DNA from 2 places in the Streptomyces sp. NPDC050856 genome. Region 1 is predicted to be linked to the other one. Evidence: riboswitches for the same ligand, from Rfam matches in the RefSeq annotation. Region 1 holds a riboswitch; the other holds the start of a gene.

Region 1 (7,564 bases):
CGCACGTGGCGTTCCGCACGTACTCCCAGCACGACCTGGACGCGGCGTTCGCGATCGGCCTCGACGCGTAACGCCGGCCCCGGCCCGCGACCGGCCCTCCGGACGGACCCGGCCGGCACGCGCCGACCCGGTGATCACCGGGTGGGGTGCCCCGGACGGCCGGACGCCGCGCGGCGAGGTCCCCGGTACGGTCGCGCGCCGCGCCCGGCAGGCGGGCGTCCCGGTCCTCCCCCTCGCGGGGACCCCGGGCGGCGGCGCGGACCTGGCGGGTCCGGACGCCTACGAGTCGATCACGCCCGGCCCGCTGCCACTGCCTGAGCGCCCGGAGCGTGCACCCGGTCCAGGGCCCGGCTCCCGGACCCGGGTCCGCCCCGGGCGGAAAGGGCCCGGCTCCCTGGGGGCCTCCTAGCCGCGGTCGGGCACGCAGCGCCCGTCCTCCGTACGGTAGTTCCAGCGAGCCCCGTCCCGGACCAGTTCCCGCACGGCCCGGACGAACCGCTCGACGTGCTCGTCCGGCGTCCCCGCCCCGAAGCTGACCCGGATGGCGTTGAGCGCGGCGGGCCCCCCGTCCGGGGCGCCGCACTCACCCACACCCCCGGGGTCGCCGCCGAGCAGGGTGCGCACCAGCGGGTGGGCGCAGAACAGCCCGTCCCGCACCCCGATCCCGTACTCGGCGGACAGCGCCGCCGCGAAGTGCGAGCTGTTCCAGCCCTCGACGACGAAGGAGATGACCCCGACGCGCGGGGCGTCGTCGCCGAACAGCGACAGCACCCGCACTTCGGGCACCCCGGCCAGGCCCGCGCGGACCGTGGCGATCAGCTCCCGCTCGCGGGCCACCAGCCGGTCGAACCCGGCCTCGGTCAGCGCCTTGCAGGCGGAGGCGATCGCGTACACGCCGATGACGTTGGGCGAACCGGCCTCGTGGCGGGCCGCGGTGGTGTGCCACTCCACGTCCACCCCGCCGTCGGCGCGCCGTGCGACCTGCCGGGAGGCACCGCCGCCGGCCAGGTACGGCTCGGCGTCCTGGAGCCAGTCGGCCCGTCCGGCGAGGACGCCGGAGCCGAACGGCGCGTAGAGCTTGTGCCCGGAGAAGGCGACCCAGTCGACGTCCAGGTCGCGCACCGAGACGGGGTGGTGCGGGGCGAGCTGCGCGGCGTCCAGCACGATCCGCGCGCCGTGCGCGTGGGCGGTGGCGGCGAGTTCGCGCACCGGCCACAGCTCGCCGGTCACGTTGGAGGCGCCGGTGACGCAGACCAGGGCGGGGCCGTGGCCGTCGCGGCCGGCCAGTGCCCGCTCCAGGGTGTCGACGGCCTGTGCCGGTGTGCGGGGCGCGTCCAGGTAGGTCACGCGCGCGTCCCTCCCCCCGCGCCCGGTGGCGCCGGGGGACGACACCCAGGGCAGCAGCGCGGCGTGGTGCTCGGTCTCGAAGACGAAGACCTGGCAGCCGGCCGGCAGGGTGGCGGCCAGCAGGTTCAGCGAGTCGGTGGTGGACCGGGTGAACACCACCTGGTCGTCCGGGCGGCAGTCGAGGAACTCCGCCACGGCCGCGCGGCTGTTCTCGAACAGGTCGGTGGAGAGCTGCGAGAGGTACCCGGCGCCGCGGTGCACGCTGCCGTAGTACGGCGCGTAGGCGGCCACGTCGTCCCACACCCGCTGGAGCGCGGGCGCGCTCGCCGCGTAGTCGAGCGCGGCGTAGGTGACCTCTCCCCCGGTCACCAGCGGCACGGTGACGTCTCGCCCCAGAACGGGCAGAGGGGCACATACGGACTGGTCGGCGGCAACACTGGAAACGGACACGGCGAACTCCCGTACAAGGCAGGCGAAACCGTCGCGTCAACGCGTCACGGCATGGCGGACGCGGCGTCGACGGAAGGAAAAGGGGGCGCGAAAAAGGGGCTTGTCAGCCCTATCGCATTCGCTTGCTCACGAGACTGCTCCCTTGAGGACCAGGACCCCAGGGTCTGCAGGGGTCCGCGCTTGCCGCGGACCTCGCTGCCCACGGCCTGGTCTTCACCCGGGGCACCCCGCCACGGACGGAGGGTTGCCGGACAGCGGGCCGGGGCCGTAGTCGCTGTCACTCATGACCTGCCGAGAAGTTATGCCAATGATCGATCCCGCGCAACCCGTGTCCGGATGACGGGACACGGCGGGGGGCCCGGCCGGAGCCGGACCCCCGCGGTCCTCGCCGGTGCGCCGGCACCACCGGAGGCCCGTGTACGCGAAGGCCCTTGAGCCGGTGCGCCCGGGCGGCCCGCGCCGGGCGGGCCGGCGGCTCAGGCGTTGCTGGCCGCGACCCAGCGCTCCAGCACGGCCAGGGCCGCCCCCGAGTCGATCGACTCGGCCGCCCTGGCCATACCCGCCCGCAACTGCTCGGCCAGCGGCGCGTCCGCGGGCTCCAGGGCCACCAGCGCCGCCGCCGAGTTGAGCAGCACGGCGTCCCGCACCGGACCGGTCTCGCCACCCAGCAGCCTGCGGGCCACATCGGCGTTGTACGACGCGTCCGCGCCCCTCAGCGCCTCCACCGGCACCGGCTCGATGCCCACGTCGCGCGGGTCGAAGGCCTCCTCGCGCACCGCCCCGTCCCGTACCACCCACACCCGGGAGGTGGCCGTGGTGGTCAGCTCGTCCAGGCCGTCGTCGCCCCGGAAGACCAGCGCCGACGAGCCGCGCTCGGCCAGCACCCCGGCGAGGATGGGCGCCATCCGCGCGTCCGCGACACCGGTCGCCTGGGCGCGCACCCGGGCGGGGTTGGTGAGCGGGCCGAGGAAGTTGAAGGTGGTGCGGATGCCCAGCTCCTTGCGGGCCGCCGCCACATGGCGCAGCGCCGGGTGGAACTTCACCGCGAAGCAGAAGGTGATGCCCGCCTCCCGGGCGACCTCCGCGACCCGCTCGGGCGTCAGCTCCAGGTTGACGCCGAGCTTCTCCAGCACGTCGGAGGCGCCGGAGGCGGACGAGGCGGCGCGGTTGCCGTGCTTGACGACCCTGGCGCCCGCACCGGCGACGACGATCGACGACATGGTGGAGATGTTGACGGTCCTGGCGCCGTCGCCACCCGTGCCGACGATGTCCACGGTCGGCCCGGGCACGTCGATCACCCTGGCGTGCGCGTACATGGTCCGGACCAGGCCGGCGATCTCCTCCACGGTCTCGCCCTTGGCCCGCAGCGCCACGGCGAACCCGGCGATCTGCGCGTTGGTGGCCTCGCCCCGCAGTATCCGCTCCATCGCCCACGCCGTGTCGTCGGCGCTCTGGTCGCGCCCCTCCAGCAGGCCGTTCAGCACCGCGGGCCAGGAGCGGCCCGCCGTGTCAGGTCCTCCAGCGGGTTGCACAGCGCTCATGGTCGCTCCTGGTGTCCATCCGTACAGGGATGAGCCCACCCTATCGACCCGCGAGGACGGCGAAGAGCCCCGTCCAGCCGATGGACGGGGCTCCCGCTGTGGCGATTCCCAGGTGTCGCGCTGCCGGCGATCAGTGGTGGCCGTGGCCGCTGCTGATCTCCTTGTACTCCTCGGCGGTGGCCTTGGGGATCTGGTTCCCGTCGCCGAAGTAGCCCTTGCTGAGCTTCGCGCGGAGCTTCTGCGAGCGCGAGAGCTTGCGCTCGACGCCGTTCTCGTCGACCGACGGGCCGATCTCGGCGGGCGTGTACTGCTCGTGCGCGGTGAGCGCGAACCGCTGGGCCTGGCTGAGCGGCTCGTGGATCTCGACGAACTCACCGTGCGGCAGCCGCTTGATGATGCCCGTCTCACGTCCGTGCAGGACCTTGTCGCGGTCCCGCCGCTGCAGGCCCAGGCAGATCCGCTTGGTGACGACGAACGCGATGACCGGTCCGACGAAGAAGGAGATCCGGACGAACCAGGTGATGGCGTTGATCGACATGTGGAAGTGGGTGGCGAAGATGTCATTGCCACCACCGACCAGCATGATCATGTAGCCGGTCACCCAGGCCACGCCCAGGGCGGTCCGGGTCGGCGCGTTGCGCGGCCGGTCCAGCAGGTGGTGCTCCCGCTTGTCGCCGGTGATCCACGACTCGATGAACGGGTAGACCGCGATCGCGGCGAGCATCAGGCCGAAGACCACCAGCGGGATGAACACGCCCAGGACCAGCGTGTGGCCCCACAGGTTGATCTCCCAGCCGGGCATCACCCGGATGAGACCCTCGGCGAAGCCCATGTACCAGTCGGGCTGGGCGCCGGTGGACACCTGGTCCGGGCGGTAGGGGCCCATGGTCCAGATCGGGTTGATGGTGAAGGCGCCGGCGATGACCGCGATGACACCGAAGACCAGGAAGAAGAAGCCTCCGGCCTTGGCCATGTAGACCGGCAGCAGCGGCATGCCGACGACGTTCTTGTTCGTCCGGCCGGGGCCGGGGAACTGCGTGTGCTTGTGGTAGAAGACCAGGATCAGGTGCGCCACCACGAGGCCGAGCATGATGCCCGGCAGCAGCAGGATGTGGATCGAGTAGAACCGGGCCACCATGTCGTGGCCGGGGAACTCCCCGCCGAACAGGAACATCGAGATGTACGTGCCGACGACCGGCATGGACAGGATCGCGCCCTGCGTGAAGCGGACACCGGTGCCGGAGAGCAGGTCGTCCGGGAGCGAGTAGCCGGTGAAGCCGGTGAACATGCCCAGGACGAGCAGCAGGAAGCCGAACAGCCAGTTGACCTCGCGCGGCTTGCGGAAGGCGCCGGTGAAGAAGACGCGCATCATGTGCACGAACATGCCGGCGAGGAAGACGACGGCCGCCCAGTGGTGGATCTGCCGGATCAGCAGACCGCCGCGGACGTCGAAGCTGATGTCCAGGGTCGAGGCGTAGGCCTCGGTCATCCGGATGCCCTGCATCGGCACGTACGAGCCGTGGTACTCGATCTCGTTCATGCTCGGGTGGAAGAACAGCGTCAGGTACACACCCGTGAGGATGATGATGATGAAGCTGTAGAGGCAGATCTCACCCAGCATGAAGGACCAGTGGTCCGGGAAGATCTTCCGCATGTTGGCCTTGGCCAGCGAGTAGATCCCCAGCCGGCCGTCGGCCCAGTCGGCGACCCGCTCGCCGGCGGGGGCCTTCCGATTACTGTCTGTTGCGGTCGTGGTGCTCATCCGCGCTCCCAGAATGCAGGGCCGACGGGCTCGGGGAAGTCGCCGAGCGCCTCGAGGAAGCCCTTGTCATTCACGCCGATCCGCAGCTGCGGAAGGGCGTGGCCGGCCGGGCCGAAGATGACGCGGGCACCGTCGGAGAGGTCGAAGGTGGACTGGTGGCACGGGCAGAGGACGTGGTGGGTCTGCTGCTCGTACAGGGAGATCGGGCAGCCCACGTGGGTGCAGATCTTGGAGAAGGCCACGATGCCGTCGTGCGACCACTCGAGCTCGCGCTTGTCCTTGATGTCCTCCGGCTGGATCCGGACGATCATCAGGGCATCCTTGGCGATCTTGTTGTTGAAGTCGTGGTCGCTCTCCTCCAGGCCCTCGGGCATGGCGAAGGTGAGCGAGCCCACGGCGACGTCCTCGGGACGCAGCGGCTCATTGGTGTTCATGTTGATGAGCTGCTTGCCCTTGGCCCACGACGTGTGGAAGAGCTTCTTCTCCGGCAGCGGGCCCAGCTCGCGCAGGAGCACCACGCCGGAGAGCGGCACCATGGCCAGCGCGCCGAACATGGTGTTGCGGATGAGCTTGCGCCGGCCGAGCGCGGACTCCTTGGCGCCCTCCGCGAAGTCGGCCATGACCTTGGCCTTGACGTCCGGCGCCGCCTCGATGGCGTGCCGGTCGTCGGCGACCTCCACGTCGGACATCAGGGTGCGGGCCCAGTGGACCGCGCCCGCGCCGATGCAGAAGAGCGCGATGCCCAGCGTCAGACCCAGCGAGAGGTTGGTCGCGCTGACGTGGCCGAGCGGCCAGACGTAGACGATCTTCTCCACCGGGAAGATCACGAACGAGGCGATGAAGGCCACCGTGGCCAGCATCGACGTCGTGAACAGCAGGGCGACCGTGCGCTCGGACCGCTTGGCGGCCCGCTCGTCGATGTCCTGGATGCGGGGCTTGTGGGGCGGCAGCCCCGGGTCGGCGAACGGGTGCTCGGCTACCGCCGTGCCGTGCGCGGTGTCCTGCTCGCTCGGCAGGCTCTCCTTGGAAAACTCTTGGCTACTCATGACTTCTTGGCCTTAGCGGTGTGGGCCGCGACCCAGACGGCGACGGCGATCAGCGAACCCAGACCGAAGATCCACCCGAACAGACCCTCGCTGACCGGGCCGAGACCACCCAGCGCGAAGCCGCCCGGGGTCGCAGTCCTGTCGTCGTTCACGGTCCGGATGTACGCGATGATGTCCTTCTTCTCCTTCTCCGGCATCGTGGTGTCGGGGAAGGACGGCATGTTCTGCGGGCCGGTCTGCATGGCCTCGTAGATGTGCTTCGGGGTCACGTCGTCGAGGCTCGGCGCCCACTTGCCGTTGGTCAGGGCACCGCCGGCGCCCGTGAAGTTGTGGCACTGGGCGCAGTTGGTGCGGAACAGGTCACCGCCGCGCGCGATGTCCGCGCCGTCGGGGCTGTACTGCTTCTCGGTCGGCGTGACCGGACCGGCGCCCAGCGAGGCGATGTACGCCGCGAGCTGGTCGATCTCGGCCTGCGTGTAGATGTTCTTCTTCTCCGGCACCTGGGCGCCCGGCTGCTGGGCCGGCATACGGCCTGTGCCGACCTGGAAGTCCACGGATGCGGAGCCGACGCCGACCAGGCTCGGGCCGTCAGTGGTGCCCTGACCGCCGGTTCCGTGGCAGCTGGCGCAGCCGACGGTGTAGAGCTTCTTGCCCTCCTCGATGGCGAGGGACTGGGCGGTCTCGTCGGCCTGTGCCTTGCCCGCGGGTGCGAACGCGGCGTACAGCCCCCCAGTGGCCGCCAGCGCGAGAAGTAGGACGACGACCGCCGCCAGCGGATGGCGTCGTCGTGCGGAGAGCTTTTTCACGGATTACCCCGGTGTCAGGATCTTCTGCGTCGATGCTTGCTGGATGTAGTCGGGTGTCGGACCCGATTACTTGATCATGTAGATCGTGGCGAAGAGGCCGATCCAGACGACATCGACGAAGTGCCAGTAGTAGGACACGACGATGGCGGCGGTTGCCTGCTCGTGGGTGAATCTCTTCGCCGCGTACGTCCGGCCGAGGACCAGCAGGAAGGCGATGAGACCGCCCGTCACGTGCAGGCCGTGGAAACCGGTCGTCAGGTAGAACACGGAGCCGTACGGGTCGGACGAGAGCGAGAGCCCCGCGTCCTTCACCAGCTCCGTGTACTCGAGGACCTGGCCTCCGATGAAGATCGCACCCATCACGAACGTGATCACGAACCAGGTGCGGAGCTTCTTCACGTCACCGCGCTCGGCGGCGAAGACGCCGAGCTGGCAGGTGAGCGAGGAAAGCACCAGGATCGTGGTGTTGGTCGCCGAGAACGGGAAGTTCAGGTGATCCGCCTGCGTCTTCCAGAACTCGGCACCCGTCACCGAACGCAGGGTGAAGTACATCGCGAAGAGGGCCGCGAAGAACATCAGCTCGGAACTCAACCAGATGATGGTCCCGACGCT
Region 2 (7,564 bases), on a different contig from region 1:
GCGTTCAGGCCGTGGCCGACGGGCAGGTTGCGGACCTTCTCCACGATGACGCCACCCTCGAGACCACCGTTGACGGCGATCTGCTTGAGCGGGGCCTCCAGGGCGAGCTTCACGGCGTTGGCGCCGGTCGCCTCGTCACCCTCGAGCTCCAGCTTCTCGAAGACGCTGGACGCCTGGATGAGAGCCACGCCACCACCGGCGACGATGCCCTCCTCGACGGCGGCCTTGGCGTTGCGCACCGCGTCCTCGATGCGGTGCTTGCGCTCCTTGAGCTCGACCTCGGTGGCGGCACCGGCCTTGATGACGGCGACGCCGCCGGCCAGCTTCGCCAGACGCTCCTGGAGCTTCTCGCGGTCGTAGTCCGAGTCGGACTGCTCGATCTCGGCGCGGATCTGGTTGACGCGGCCCGCGACCTGGTCGCTGTCACCGGCACCGTCGACGATGGTCGTCTCGTCCTTGGTGATGACGACCTTGCGGGCGCGGCCCAGCAGGTCCAGGCCGGCGTTCTCCAGCTTGAGGCCGACCTCCTCGGAGATGACCTGGCCACCGGTGAGGATGGCGATGTCGTTCAGCATGGCCTTGCGGCGGTCGCCGAAGCCCGGGGCCTTGACGGCGACGGACTTGAAGGTGCCACGGATCTTGTTGACGACCAGGGTCGACAGGGCCTCGCCCTCGACGTCCTCGGCGATGATCAGCAGCGGCTTGCCGGACTGCATGACCTTCTCCAGCAGCGGGAGCAGGTCCTTCACCGAGGAGATCTTGGAGTTGACGATCAGGATGTACGGGTCGTCGAGCGACGCCTCCATACGCTCCATGTCGGTGGCGAAGTACGCCGAGATGTAGCCCTTGTCGAAGCGCATACCCTCGGTGAGCTCCAGCTCCAGACCGAAGGTCTGGGACTCCTCGACGGTGATGACGCCTTCCTTGCCGACCTTGTCCATCGCCTCGGCGATGAGCTCACCGATCTGCGTGTCGGCGGCGGAGATGGAGGCCGTGGAGGCGATCTGCTCCTTGGTCTCCACGTCCTTGGCCTGCTCCAGCAGCGCGCCGGAGACGGCCTCGACGGCCTTCTCGATGCCGCGCTTCAGCGCCATCGGGTTGGCGCCGGCGGCGACGTTGCGCAGTCCCTCGCGGACCAGCGCCTGGGCGAGAACGGTCGCGGTGGTCGTACCGTCGCCGGCGACGTCGTCCGTCTTCTTGGCGACTTCCTTGACCAGCTCGGCGCCGATCTTCTCGTACGGGTCCTCGAGCTCGATCTCCTTGGCGATGGAAACACCATCGTTGGTGATCGTGGGGGCGCCCCACTTCTTCTCGAGGACGACGTTGCGACCCTTGGGGCCAAGGGTGACCTTGACGGCGTCGGCGAGCTGGTTCATCCCGCGCTCGAGACCGCGCCGTGCCTCCTCGTCGAACGCGATGATCTTGGCCATGTGAAGTGGTCCTCCCGGACTGGGGTGGATTTCTCCGGACCGCGCTGGCGCCCGCGACGGACGGCCCACACACCTGGTGGTTCCTTGCCCCACCTGGCCTGTCGGCCTCACCGACTCGGTCCTTCGTTGTCACTCTCACTCTGCGAGTGCTAACGCCAATGATTAGCACTCGACCCCGGAGAGTGCAAGCGCCTGCCACGCGCGAGGGGCCCGTATCCCAGTGCGGGATACGGGCCCCTCGACTCCGCTGGTGCGGTCGTGGCCGAACGCGCCGTGGTCAGCCGGCGGCGAGCTTGACCATGTCCGCCTGCGGACCCTTCTGGCCCTGCGAGATCTCGAACTCGACCCGCTGCCCCTCCTCCAGGGTGCGGTAGCCGTCCATCTGGATCGCGCTGTAGTGGACGAAAACATCCGCACCACCGTCGACCGCGATGAAGCCGTACCCCTTCTCCGCGTTGAACCACTTGACGGTGCCCTGAGCCATGCCTAACTCCCCTATTACTGGCCCTTGCACAGGACCGCACTTCGCGGACCCGGGTCAGACCTCGCTCCCCTGACAGGTGGGAGCGTGCGCCGGAACGCGTCGACCGCCGCTGAATGTATCTGTCCAACTGCCGTCTGCAACAGGTCAATCGGACGAGAATTCCGAGCGCGCGTGAACGGAAATCACGGTTGAATCCACAGGATTCCCGGGCAAGTCGGGCCGGGCGCGGCGCAGATATGGCGCATTCTGTGCGGCTACTTTGACTGCATCTTGTCGCCACCGGCTGCGGGCTCATATGCGAGCGGCATGATCGGCGGTGGCGGCTTCCCCAACTCTACCGCGCTCAACCATGGAGAATTTCCCCCTCCGCTTGTGTGGACGGAGGGGGCAATTGTTCTGCCGGGGCCGTCAGCCGCCGGCGACCGCCGGAATGATCGACACGCCGGCGCCGTCCGGGGTGGCGGCGGCGAGGCCGCCCTCGAAGCGGACGTCGTCGTCATTGACGTACACATTCACGAACCGGCGCAGCTTGCCCTGGTCGTCCAGGACGCGGGCGGCGATACCGGGGTGGTTCTTCTCCAGCGACTCGATGACCTCGGCGAGGGTCGCGCCCTCCGCCGTGACCTCTGCCTGGCCCCCCGTGTACGTGCGGAGGATGGTGGGGATGCGGACCTTGACGCTCATGGGTGCTGCCTTTCGGGGTGATCTCGACAGGACTCGGCCGTGGGCGGGCGGCCGGCGGCGGGCGGGCGGACGGCCCGCTAGCCGGGGAGCCGGAGGCTCAGTGGGCCAGTCCGGCGTCGCGGAACGCGTCCAGGCTGGGGCGGATCGTCGCGGTCGGCCCGGTGGTCGGGGCCACGGCGTCCAGGGTCTTCAGGCCGTCGCCGGTGTTGAGGACGACCGTCGTCAGCGCCGGGTCGAGCAGACCGTTCTCGATGAGCTTCCTGGTCACACCCACGGTCACCCCGCCGGCCGTCTCGGCGAAGATCCCCTCGGTGCGGGCGAGCAGCTTGATGGCGTCCACGATCCGCTCGTCGTCCACGTCCTCCACCGCGCCGCCGGTGCGGCGGGCGATGTCCAGGACGTACGGGCCGTCGGCCGGGTTGCCGATGGCCAGCGACTTGGCGATGGTGTCCGGCTTCTGCGGGCGGACCACGTCGTGGCCGGCCTTGAAGGCGGTGGACACCGGCGAGCAGCCCTGGGCCTGGGCGCCGAAGATCTTGTACGGCCGGTCCTCGACCAGGCCGAGCCGGATGAGTTCCTGGAGTCCCTTGTCGATCTTCGTGAGCTGCGAGCCGGACGCGATCGGGACGACCAGCTGGTCGGGCAGCCGCCAGCCGAGCTGCTCGCAGATCTCGTACGCGAGCGTCTTGGAACCCTCGGCGTAGTACGGGCGCAGGTTGACGTTGACGAAGCCCCAGCCCTCGCCGAGCGGGTCGCCGATGAGCTCCGAGCAGAAGCGGTTGACGTCGTCGTAGTTGCCCTCGATGCCGACGAGGTCGCCGCCGTACACCGCGGCCATGACGACCTTGCCCTGCTCCAGGTCGTGCGGGATGAACACGCAGGAGCGGAAACCGGCCCGGGCGGCGGCGGCGCCGACCGCGCCGGCCAGGTTGCCGGTGGAGGAACACGACAGGGTGGTGAATCCGAAGGCGCGGGCGGCCTCCAGGGCCTGGGCCACGACCCGGTCCTTGAAGGAGTGGGTGGGGTTGCCCGAGTCGTCCTTGACGAAGAGCCTGCCCGGCTCGACGCCCAGCTCGCGGGCGAGGTTGTCGGCCTTGACCAGCTTGGTCCAGCCGGGGTTCAGGTTGGGCCTGTCCGCGACATCGGCGGGGACGGGCAGCAGCGGGGCGTAGCGCCAGATGTTCGCGGGGCCCGCCTCGATCCGCGCGCGCAGGGCCTCGGGGTCGCCGGCCGGCAGGTCGTAGGCGATTTCGAGCGGCCCGAAACACAGCTCACAGGCGAAAATGGGACCGAGTTCGAAACGCTCTCCGCATTCGCGGCACGAGAGGGCGGCGGCGGGACCGAGGTCGACGTTCTTGGCGGTGGCGACAGTCTGTACAGCCATGGAGGCGAGGCCCTTTCTCCTCATCTTCCTCATGGCGCACTTCGCCATGAGACGGATTTGGCACCTTCCCTAGCCGGGGCCTCGCGCGAGATCTGCGAGTGCCGACTGGAGGGTTGCCGGGGCTTCAACGGGCCGTTTCCCTCTGCCCCTCTGGATGAGCGGTATGTGGTTGTCAGCGGGACCCCGACATGCGAGGGCCGTCCGCGTTGCTCAAGACTGTAACCGAACCCCTGGGCGGCCGAGATGGTCGTCCGATCCGCGAGATGGAGATCACGTGCTGGATGAGGTGGAGCGCTGGCTGGCCCGGCGGTCCTGGTCGGTGGCGGACCGTCCGCTCGACCGGTTGCTCGCCGCCAAGCGGGCGGGCGGCACCACGGTCAGTGTGGTGCTCCCCGCCCTGAACGAGGAGGCGACGGTCGGCGGGATCGTCTCCGTCGTCCGCCGCGAACTGATGTCCGGCGCGGTGCCGCTGGTGGACGAGCTGGTCGTCGTGGACTCCGGTTCCACGGACCGCACGGCCGAGGTCGCCGCCGCGGCCGGGGCGCGGGTGGAGCACCGGGACGCGATACTGCCCCGGATACCCGCGGTGCCGGGGAAGGGCGAGGTGCTGTGGCGGTCGCTGCTGGTGACCGGTGGCGACATCGTCTGCTTCGTCGACGCCGACCTGCGGGAGTTCTCGGCGGACTTCGTCACCGGGATCGTCGGTCCGCTGCTGACCGACCCGGACGTGCGGTTCGTGAAGGCGATGTACGACCGGCCGCTGAGCTCCCCGGAGGCGGCGGGCGCGCCGGGCGCCGGGGCCCAGGGCGGGAGGGTCACCGAGCTGGTGGCGCGGCCGCTGCTCAACCTGCACTGGCCGAGGCTGGCCGGGTTCGTCCAGCCGCTGGGCGGTGAGTACGCGGCGCGGCGCTCGCTGCTGGAGCGGCTGCCCTTCCCGGTCGGCTACGGCGTGGAGCTGGGGCTGCTGGTGGACGCGCTGGACCTGGTGGGCCTGGACGCGCTGGCGCAGGTGGACGTGGGGGTGCGGCTGCACCGGCACCAGGACGACCGGGCGCTGGGGCGGATGGCGGCGGCGATCTACCGGACGGCGCAGCTCCGGTTGGAGCGGGGGCACCAGGTGCGGCCCCGGCTGACCCAGTTCGACCGGGGCGCGGAGGGGTTCGTGCCGCGCACCCATGCCGTGGACACCGAGGAACGGCCGCCGATGGCGGAGGTGGCCGAGTACGCGCGGCGCCGGCGGGCGGCCTGAGAGCCGTACGTTTGAGCGTTTCGGGTACGGGCTAGGTTCGTCTCCATGGCAGCCCAGATTCTCGTCGCCTCCAATCGCGGTCCCGTCAGCTACGTACCGGGGGAGGACGGCACACTCGACCCCCGGCGCGGCGGTGGCGGCCTGGTCTCGGGACTCTCGGCGATCGGGCCGGACGCCGGAGCGCTGTGGGTGTGCGCGGCACTGAGCGACGGCGACCGGGAGGCGGTACGGCGCGGGATCTCGGAGCCGGGCGTGCGGATGCTCGACATCGACGCGGGCACCCACCACGACGCGTACAACGGCATCGCGAACTCGGTGCTCTGGTTCGTGCACCACATGCTGTACCAGACGCCGCTGGAGCCGGTCTTCGACGCGGAGTTCCGGCGCCAGTGGGACGCCTACCGCGTCTACAACCGGGCGTTCGCCGAGGCGCTGGCGGCGGAGGCGGCTCCGGGCGCGACGGTGGTCGTCCAGGACTACCACCTGGCGCTGGCGCCGGGCATGCTGCGCGAGCTCCGTCCCGACCTGCGGATCGGTCACTTCTCGCACACCCCGTGGGCTCCGGTGGACTACTTCCGGATGCTGCCGGACGACGTGGCGGAGGAACTGCTGCGCGGGATGCTGGGGGCGGACCGGCTGGGCTTCCTGACCCGGCGGTGGGCGGACGCGTTCACCGGCTGCTGCGAGCGGATCGTGGGCGGCACGGGCACCACGGAGGTCGGTGTGCACGGGCTGGGCGCCGACGCGGACTTCCTGCGTGAGCGCTCCCGGCGGGCGGACGTGGACGAGCGGATGGCGACGCTGCGGGAGCAGGTCGGCGACCGCCGGACGATCATCCGGGTGGACCGCACGGAGCTGTCGAAGAACATCGTGCGCGGTCTGCTGGCGTACCGCGCGCTGCTCGCGGAGCACCCGGAGTGGCGGGGTCGGGTGGTCCACATCGCGTTCGCGTACCCCTCCCGGCAGGACCTGGCGGTGTACCGGGAGTACACGGCCGAGGTGTCGCGGGTGGCCGAGGAGATCAACGCCGAGTACGGCACGGCGGACTGGACGCCGGTGCTGCTGCACGTCAAGGACGACTTCGCGCGTTCGCTGGCCGCCTACCGGCTGGCCGACGTGGCCCTGGTCAACCCGATCCGGGACGGCATGAACCTGGTCGCCAAGGAGGTCCCGGTGGTCTCCGACGCGGGCTGCGCCCTGGTGCTGTCCCGTGAGGCGGGCGCCCACGAGGAGCTGGGCGACGACGCGCTGACGGTGAACCCCTACGACGTGACGGGTACGGCGGCGGCGCTGCACCAGGCCCTGACGATGCCCGCCGCGGAGCGCGCGGACCGCACCAAGCGCCTGGCGGCGGCGGCCACGGCCCTCCCGCCGGCCCGCTGGTTCCTGGCCCAGCTGGAGGCGCTGCGGGCGGCCGGGTAGCTCCCGCCCGGACCCGCCGCCGTGGTGGAACGGCGGGTTCCCCTTCCCGTTCCCGCCCGCTCGCGTGAACCGGCCCCGGTCGGGGCAGCCGGGACGGACGAGAGGGAGGATTGAGTCATGTACCTGGCAGGCTTACCGGACACCGCCACCGAGTGGGGCTGGATGCTGGGGGCGCTGGCGCTCTACGTGGTCGTCGGTTTCGCGCTGGAGTACCGCGCGCGGCGGCGCCGGGGATCGGCGCGACCGGCGAAGGAGGCGCTGCGCGACCTCGACGACCGCGAATGGCCCCAGTCGCCCCAGCAGTACCTGACCAGCCGGATGGTGCTGCTCGGCGGCATGCTGGCCATGGTGCCGGTCGCGCTGGTCACGTCGGGAACGGTCCGTCAGGTCGCGCTGGTCGTGGTCGGTGCCGCGGCCGTCGCGGTGTGGGCCTACTACGACCACCGCACCGAGAAGCGGTCCTCCGCCGACCGAAGCTAGGCACCGCGGGCGCGCCGGGCGGCCCTCGCCATGGGTGGACCGGGCCGCCCGGGCCGCCGGAGCTGGACGGCCCCCGGGCCGCCGGAGCTGGGCGGCCGCCCGGCCCGTCGTCCGTCCGGCCCGCTCAGCCCGCCGCCCGCGCCAGCGCCGAGAGGAGGTCCACCACTCCCGCCGGCCCCGGTACCAGCAGGTCGGCCCGGGCGGCGACCTCCGTCACCTCGGCGCTGCCGCTGCACACCAGCAGTCCCGGGACCCCGTCGGCGCGGAGCTCGTCCACGGCGGCGAAGGCGGGCAGGTCGCCCAGGTCGTCACCGGCGAAGACGACCGACTCGGCGCCGGTCTCACGGACGTACTCGGTCAGGGCCACGCCCTTGTCGATGCCCGGGGGGCGCAGTTCGAGGACCAGGCGGCCCGGTTCCAGGACCAGGCCG

The links. Region 1 has a riboswitch for S-adenosylmethionine ahead of AB0H53_RS17480 (aminotransferase class V-fold PLP-dependent enzyme). Riboswitches for the same ligand answer to the same signal wherever they lie in the genome.
Region 2: it holds a riboswitch for S-adenosylmethionine, as region 1 does, so the genes downstream of both, thrC (threonine synthase) here and AB0H53_RS17480 (aminotransferase class V-fold PLP-dependent enzyme) in region 1, are expected to answer to the same signal.

The regions. Positions count from the first base shown of each region.
Region 1 is NZ_JBFAGV010000017.1:57,231-64,794, reverse strand. Features, by position in the region: gene AB0H53_RS17490 (Lrp/AsnC ligand binding domain-containing protein) at 1-71, shown strand, start outside; partial or broken gene AB0H53_RS17485 (glycerate kinase) at 128-409, shown strand; gene AB0H53_RS17480 (aminotransferase class V-fold PLP-dependent enzyme) at 406-1,797, opposite strand; SAM riboswitch class IV at 1,969-2,086, opposite strand; gene trpD (anthranilate phosphoribosyltransferase) at 2,274-3,338, opposite strand; gene AB0H53_RS17470 (cytochrome bc complex cytochrome b subunit) at 3,469-5,100, opposite strand; gene AB0H53_RS17465 (Rieske 2Fe-2S domain-containing protein) at 5,097-6,146, opposite strand; gene AB0H53_RS17460 (c-type cytochrome) at 6,143-6,952, opposite strand; gene AB0H53_RS17455 (heme-copper oxidase subunit III) at 7,019-7,564, opposite strand, start outside.
Region 2 is NZ_JBFAGV010000013.1:58,991-66,554, forward strand. Features, by position in the region: gene groL (chaperonin GroEL) at 1-1,430, opposite strand, end outside; gene AB0H53_RS14660 (cold-shock protein) at 1,708-1,914, opposite strand; gene AB0H53_RS14665 (MoaD/ThiS family protein) at 2,323-2,598, opposite strand; gene thrC (threonine synthase) at 2,696-4,006, opposite strand; SAM riboswitch class I at 4,000-4,143, opposite strand; gene AB0H53_RS14675 (glucosyl-3-phosphoglycerate synthase) at 4,257-5,231, shown strand; gene AB0H53_RS14680 (trehalose-6-phosphate synthase) at 5,277-6,653, shown strand; gene AB0H53_RS14685 (hypothetical protein) at 6,771-7,133, shown strand; gene otsB (trehalose-phosphatase) at 7,258-7,564, opposite strand, start outside.